Bacillus pumilus: one gene and its partner. Each later gene encodes a partner of the first gene's protein in a complex. Links are inferred from orthologs where the notes say so. Each region holds a gene or a part of one and is shown in the gene's direction. Other genes may lie near its edges.

Evidence for each region. The genes of interacting proteins can lie anywhere in the genome.
Region 2: the proteins of smc (region 1) and GPS65_RS18355 are in contact, whole or in part, in a crystal structure (PDB 3ZGX), measured with the Bacillus subtilis proteins. The link is inferred for Bacillus pumilus from one-to-one orthologs.

Annotation. Positions count from the first base shown.
Region 1 is NZ_CP047089.1:1,832,188-1,836,411, reverse strand. The notes cover bases 1-4,151. They hold smc (chromosome segregation protein SMC), read left to right. Parts: upstream 1-390; coding sequence 391-3,951; downstream 3,952-4,151. Other genes in these bases: ftsY (signal recognition particle-docking protein FtsY), read left to right, coding at 3,974-4,151; rnc (ribonuclease III), read left to right, coding at 1-285. Also shown: more of ftsY, read left to right, coding at 4,152-4,224. UniProt on the Bacillus subtilis protein: Required for chromosome condensation and partitioning.
Region 2 is NZ_CP047089.1:3,642,869-3,645,704, reverse strand. The notes cover bases 22-2,784. They hold GPS65_RS18355 (segregation/condensation protein A), read left to right. Parts: upstream 22-905; coding sequence 906-1,664; downstream 1,665-2,784. Other genes in these bases: GPS65_RS18345 (YpuI family protein), read left to right, coding at 2,361-2,784; scpB (SMC-Scp complex subunit ScpB), read left to right, coding at 1,654-2,247; GPS65_RS18360 (YjcZ family sporulation protein), read right to left, coding at 598-690; GPS65_RS18365 (DUF309 domain-containing protein), read right to left, coding at 22-510. In the rest of the region: more of GPS65_RS18365, read right to left, coding at 1-21; more of GPS65_RS18345, read left to right, coding at 2,785-2,836. UniProt on the Bacillus subtilis protein: Participates in chromosomal partition during cell division. May act via the formation of a condensin-like complex containing Smc and ScpB that pull DNA away from mid-cell into both cell halves.

The DNA of each region.
Region 1 (4,224 bases):
TTCCTAGAAGCCTATGTTTATCCGAAAATTAATGATGGAGCGTTCTCGCATGTCATGGACTTTAAAAGCCAGCTGCAAGAATTCGTTCAGCGCGATGGAAAAGGTGTACTCGAATACCGCATTTTGCATGAAAAAGGACCAGCACACAACCGTGAATTTGAAGCAAATGTCTCCCTTCGCGGGGAAGTGCTTGGAATTGGAAATGGTCGCAGTAAAAAAGAAGCAGAACAGCATGCTGCACAGGAAGCACTTGCTAAATTGCAGAAACATCATATGAACCAATAAAATCCCCCTCGTGATTCAGGGGGATTTCACTCTGTTTTCCATCATCTTTTTTCACTTCATATGGTAAGATGATAGTACTTTAAATACATAAGGAGGATCACTCTCATGTTCCTCAAACGTTTAGACGTGATAGGATTCAAATCTTTTGCGCAGCGAGTGACCGTGGACTTTGTCAAAGGGGTTACAGCTGTTGTCGGACCAAACGGAAGCGGCAAAAGTAATATTACCGATGCCATCCGCTGGGTACTTGGAGAACAATCAGCGAAAAGCCTCCGCGGAGGAAAAATGGAAGACATCATTTTTGCAGGAAGCGACTCAAGGAAAAGAGTCAATCTAGCAGAAGTGACTTTAACATTAGATAACGAAGACCACTTTTTACCGATCGATTTTCACGAAGTCAGTGTGACAAGAAGAGTCTATCGATCAGGAGAAAGTGAATTTCTCATAAACAATCAATCTGTCCGCTTAAAGGATATTATTGATCTTTTCATGGATTCAGGTCTTGGAAAGGAAGCCTTTTCGATCATCAGCCAAGGGAAGGTAGAAGAAATTCTATCAAGTAAGGCAGAAGAGAGAAGAAGCATCTTTGAAGAAGCGGCTGGCGTTTTGAAATATAAAACAAGAAAGAAAAAAGCCGAGAATAAACTGTTTGAAACGCAGGACAACTTAAACCGAGTAGAAGATATTCTGCATGAACTAGAAGACCAAGTAGAACCTTTAAGAATGCAGGCATCTATTGCAAAGGACTATTTGCAAAAAAAAGAAGAGCTTGAAAATGTCGAAATCGCCTTAACTGTCCATGACATCGAAGCACTTCATGAAAAATGGACAACACTTGGTGAAGCTGTCGAGCGCTTCAAACAAGATGAAATGAAGCAATCCACAGAGATTCAAGCAAAAGAAGCAAAAATTGAAGAATCAAGAGACCGCATTCAAGCGCTTGACGAATCAATTAATGACTTACAAGAAGTTCTTCTTTTCACAAGTGAGGAATTAGAAAAGCTTGAAGGTAAAAAAGAAGTACTAAAAGAACGGAAGAAAAATGCTGCCGCAAACCAGGGACAGCTAGAAGAAACACTCATTCGCTTAACTGAAAAGCAGGCGCAGCTAACCGAAAAAATTCAGCAGCAGAAAATCACGCGGGATAGCCTTCAAAAAGAAGTGCAGCAGCTAAAAGATGAAGTGAAAACGAAGCAGCATCAACTGTCGCTTCATAGTGAAGATGTGGAAGGTCAAATTGAACAGCTAAAAAGCGATTATTTTGATCTACTCAATGAACAGGCTTCCATCCGCAACGAACGCAAATTGTTAGAAGAACAGCAGCGACAAGCGGCTATGCAGCTGGATCGGCTCACACAAAATAACCAAAAACACATTGAAGAGCGTGTATCTGTCAAAGAGAAGAAAACAGAGGCTCAGAAGCAGCTTTCAGCTCTAGAAGAAGACATTTTGGCTCAGGTCAAGCGGTTTAGAGAAGCGGAACAAAAGCTTGAGCAAATAAAACGTCAATACGAGAAAAAAGAAACGGCTCTTTATCAAGCCTATCAATATGTGCAGCAGGCAAAGTCAAAAAAAGAGATGCTAGAATCCATGCAGGAAGATTTCTCAGGCTTTTTCCAAGGAGTAAAAGAGGTCTTAAAGGCAAAAGAACGGTTAGGCGGTATTCACGGTGCCATTGCAGAGCTGATTCAAACAGATCAGCAGCATGAGACAGCGATTGAAATCGCGTTAGGCGCAGCAACGCAGCACGTCGTCACAGAGAATGAAGCCGCCGCGCGACAAGCAATTGCATACTTAAAGCAGCACTCCTTTGGACGAGCAACTTTCCTGCCGATGAATGTGATCAAAGAAAGAACCATTCAGCATAGAGACGTCCAAACAGCCGAGCAGCATGCTGCATTTATCGGTGTAGCAAGTCAACTTGTTTCCTTTGATGAAAAATATCAAAAGGTCATACAGAACTTGCTTGGAACGGTTCTGATCGTTAGAGACTTAAAAGGCGCCAATGAACTCGCAAAAATGCTTGGTCATCGTTATCGCATCGTGACCCTTGATGGCGATGTCGTAAACCCAGGCGGTTCAATGACCGGTGGCGGTGTAAAGAAAAAGAACAACTCCCTTCTTTCAAGAAGCAGGGAGATCGAAACATTAACAAAGCAGCTCGTTGAAATGGAAGAAAAAACAACGATCCTTGAAAAGGAAACAAAAGAAACGAAGCAATTAATTGCTGCAAATGAAAGCCAATTAAACGAACTGCGTCAGCGCGGCGAAACGCTTCGTGAACAGCAGCAAGAGCTCAAAGGGAAGCTATACGAACTGCAAGTAGCAGAAAAAAATATTAATGCTCACCTTGAACTCTATGACCAAGAAAAAGAAGAATTACAGCTGCGTTCTACTGAACTTATAGATAAGGACAAAGAGCAGGCAGCTCTTGAAGTTTCGATAGGGGAGAAATTGACCACCCTAGATCAAGAGATCAATACATTAACAAAGCGTAAGCAAACCCAAAGCTCAACGAAAGAAACCATTTCTGCCGAATTAACAGAGCTGAAAATCTCACTTGCTAAAAAAGAGCAGTCCTTAGCGAATGAACAAGAAAAGCTTTCGAGCTTAATGGCAGAATTAGAAGAGGCTGAACAAACGCTGACGGAAACAAAAGAAGATCTGTCACTCTTAACAAGTGAAATGACGTCTAGCTCAAGCGGGGCAGAACAGCTGGAAGAAGCAGCGAAAGAGAAACTGGAAAACAAAAACAAAACAACCGCACTCATTTCAGAGCGGCGTAAACAGCGCCTTGCTCTTTCTGAAACGTTAGAATTTGCTGAACGTGAACTGAAAGAACAAAAACGCCTTTACAAGCAGCTCACCACAAGCTTAAAAGATGAAGAGATTAAGCTTGGGCGTATGGAAGTTGAGCTCGACAACCTCATCGCTTATTTGAACGAAGAGTATGCACTTTCGTTTGAAGGGGCAAAAGAGATGTATCATCTGACGCTATCGTCAGATGAAGCAAGAAAACGAGTGAAGCTGATCAAATTAGCCATTGAAGAGCTAGGAACAGTGAACTTAGGCAGCATTGATGAGTATGAACGAGTGAATGAACGCTACCTCTTCTTAACAGAACAGCGAAATGATCTGACAGAAGCGAAAAATACATTATTCCAAGTGATCGAAGAAATGGATCAAGAGATGACAAAGCGCTTCTCTGAAACATTCTCGCAAATTCGCGGACATTTTGAATCAGTTTTCCAAGCGTTATTTGGCGGCGGAAGAGCAGACCTTAAACTAACAGATCCAAACGATTTACTAAACTCTGGTGTTGATATTGTCGCGCAGCCGCCAGGGAAAAAGCTGCAAAACTTAAGCCTGCTTTCAGGCGGAGAGAGAGCATTAACAGCGATCGCCTTACTGTTCTCTATTTTAAAAGTCAGACCAGTACCATTTTGCGTATTAGATGAGGTAGAAGCGGCACTTGATGAAGCCAATGTTTTCCGCTTTGCTCAATATTTAAAGAAATACAGTCAAGAAACACAATTCATTGTCATTACGCACCGCAAAGGAACAATGGAAGAAGCAGATGTGCTCTACGGTGTGACGATGCAGGAATCAGGTGTTTCTAAGCTTGTATCTGTCAAACTAGAAGAAACGAAAGAGCTTGTCCAGTAATTAAAGGAGGTTTTGGAACCAAATGAGCTTTTTTAAGAAATTAAAAGAAAAATTTACACAGCAAACCGATTCAGTATCAGAAAAGTTTAAAGATGGACTTGAAAAAACGAGAAACTCCTTTCAAGGAAGAGTAAACGAACTCATTTCACGCTACCGTAAAGTGGATGAAGACTTTTTTGAAGAATTAGAAGAAGTTCTGATCGGAGCAGATGTTGGTTTCACAACGGTGATGGAACTGATTGATGAGCTGAAGAAAGAAGTAAAACTAAGAAA
Region 2 (2,836 bases), 1.8 Mb from region 1 along the record:
TTTTTTACGTTCGATTTGCTTTTTTCGTTCAAGCAATACATCTGTCCGGTCACGCAGTCTATGTTTTTCGATCAAAAATGTGTGGGATAAGTTACTCTCCTGGCCAAAGGTCAGTCCTTCTTTTTGAGCCATTTCTTGGCAGAGAGACAAGAGTGCTTCATCTTTAATCGGGAGCATCACACTTTCGTATGGCATGTCTTCAGCCATTTTCTTCTTTAGCATTCTCAGAAGTTTGAGAAACGCCTCATCATCCAGACCGAGATTCGATAATACGGACCGGTTTGCTTCTAGTAAGTGAAGGCTATTTGACATGAGCCGTTTTGCACCTTTTCCATTTCCCCGTCTTTGATGATACAAAGCAACGGCAAGCTGAATGAAGCCAACCCAATATTCTTTGCGCTGCTCAGGCGGGTCTTCTTTCCAATATTCCTCAAGAATTTCATGACACTCAAAATAATCTCTTGTCGTATGAAATTCATGTAAAAAAGCCACGTACGCTTCAGGATACACAGTGGTCATCTCCTTTTCCACTCTCAGTCTAACATATTGAAAAGAAAAGAAGAAAGAGCGCCCTTCGTGAAAGGACGCTCTGTTTCTTTAATAAACCCAAGCCGCGCCAACGATGATCAGCAAGATGAAAAGCACGACAATAAGCGCGAAACCTCCGCCAAAGTTATAGCCATCTCCCATAATGATACGGCCTCCTTTTTCATCATTTCTGTTTACAATGGTATTCTATGTATAAATGCCCTGAGTGGTATGGGCGAAACCACTGTTTTTCTTATTTTGCCTAGGACATCATGGTCGAAATTATATTGGACGAGAGCTTTATCCTGTCTTATACTAAAGGTTAGCCGGTGAAACGGTACTTAGAAGACAGAAGACAGTAGAAATGGTGAGAAAAAATGCTGGAATATCAGGTGAAAATAGATTCGTTTGAAGGTCCTTTGGACTTACTTTTACATTTAATCAACCGGTTGGAAATTGATATTTATGATATTCCCGTTGCTAAAATTACGGAGCAGTATTTATTATATGTCCATACCATGAGGGAGCTTGAACTTGATGTGGCAAGTGAATATTTGGTGATGGCTGCAACCCTCCTGAGTATTAAAAGCAGAATGCTCCTTCCAAAACAAGAGGAAGAGCTATTTGATGAAGATCTGCTTGAAGAGGAAGAGGACCCTCGAGAAGAACTGATTGGCAAACTGATTGAATACCGAAAGTATAAAGATGCCGCACAAGAACTAAAGGAACGCGAGGAAGAAAGGCAAAATGCCTTTACAAAACCTCCGAGTGATTTAAGCGAATTTGCAAAAGAATCGGAAGCGAAGGACACAAACTTACATGTCACGGTGTATGATATGTTAGGTGCGTTCCAAAAGGTATTGAACCGAAAAAAAATAACGAAACCAGCACCATCTAGGATTACAAGACAAGAAATCCCGATTGAAGACAAAATGAATGAGATTATGAACCATTTAAGAAAAACGAAAAAGCGGACCAATTTCATGACTCTATTTCAACATGATCAAAAGGAGCATCTTGTCGTGACGTTTCTTGCTGTTCTTGAATTGATGAAAAGTCATCAAATCATGTTAGAGCAGGAAGGAAACTTTGAAGACATTTATATAATAGGGAGTGAAACGATTCATGACGCTTGATATCGTGAATTGGAAAGCCATCATAGAAGCGCTGCTGTATGCAGCAGGTGACGAAGGCTTAACAAAAAAACAGCTTATGTCTGTTCTTGAAGTAGAAGAGGTAGCGTTACTTGACATGATGTCTGCCGTCAAGGAAGAATATCAAAAACAAGAACGAGGAATTGAGCTCATTGAATATGCAGATTCTTATATGCTGCTGACAAAAAAGGAATACAGCATTTATTTGAAAAAATTAGTCGAGACCCCATCCAAAGGTTTGTCTCAGGCAGCGCTTGAAGTACTCGCAATCGTTTCTTATAAACAGCCTATCACACGAAGTGAGGTAGAAGAAATTAGAGGAGTCAAATCAGAGCGAGTGCTTCATAGTTTAGTAGCCAAAGCGCTGCTCTGTGAAGTTGGACGTGCCGATGGCCCTGGGCGAGCAATTCTTTATGGGACAACACCTACATTTTTAGAGCAGTTTGGCTTAAAGGCATTGGATGAACTACCGCCGCTTCCAGAGAATGTGGAAGCAGATGGTGTACAAGAAGAGGCTGATCTCTTTTTTGAAAACTTCAATCAAACATTTGAAGAGATAAAATAGTTCAAAAGAATGAAAAATGTATGATAAAATATAAAAAAGATTTTAGGTCTAACATCTATTGATGTCAGATAAAATGGTCATAAAGCCATGAGGGGAAGGTAAACACAAAACAAATGGCACATATGAATGTAAAGGCTCAAGTTGATCAAGCAGGCGTCTTTTTATCAAAGGTTGCAACTGAAATGAATGGTTTTCTGAACGAAGCTACCTTATCAAGTATGAAACGATTAAACCCTGAAGCGGAAGCCTATTATTGTGACATATTGAATACATTACGGAAGCTTGCAGTGTACAGCGAGGATGCAGCGGCAGTTTGCAGGAAAATCAGCCAGCAGCAGACATTTCCGCAGCAAGCCGCACAGCAGACGCTTCACCGTATTTATCATCAATGTATTGAAGAGTTTTTCACGCCGAAAAAGGATACATGGTATGAGGACAGCCGTTCCGCTTATACAGGAAAGAGTAGCATTGTTTTCCACCATGAAGTATCCGCTGAGATCAAACGATTATTTTCTTCATTAGAAAAAGATTTTTTAGTGATGAGAGAAGAGCTAGAATATACGACATCTCATCAGCAAATGAAAATGGT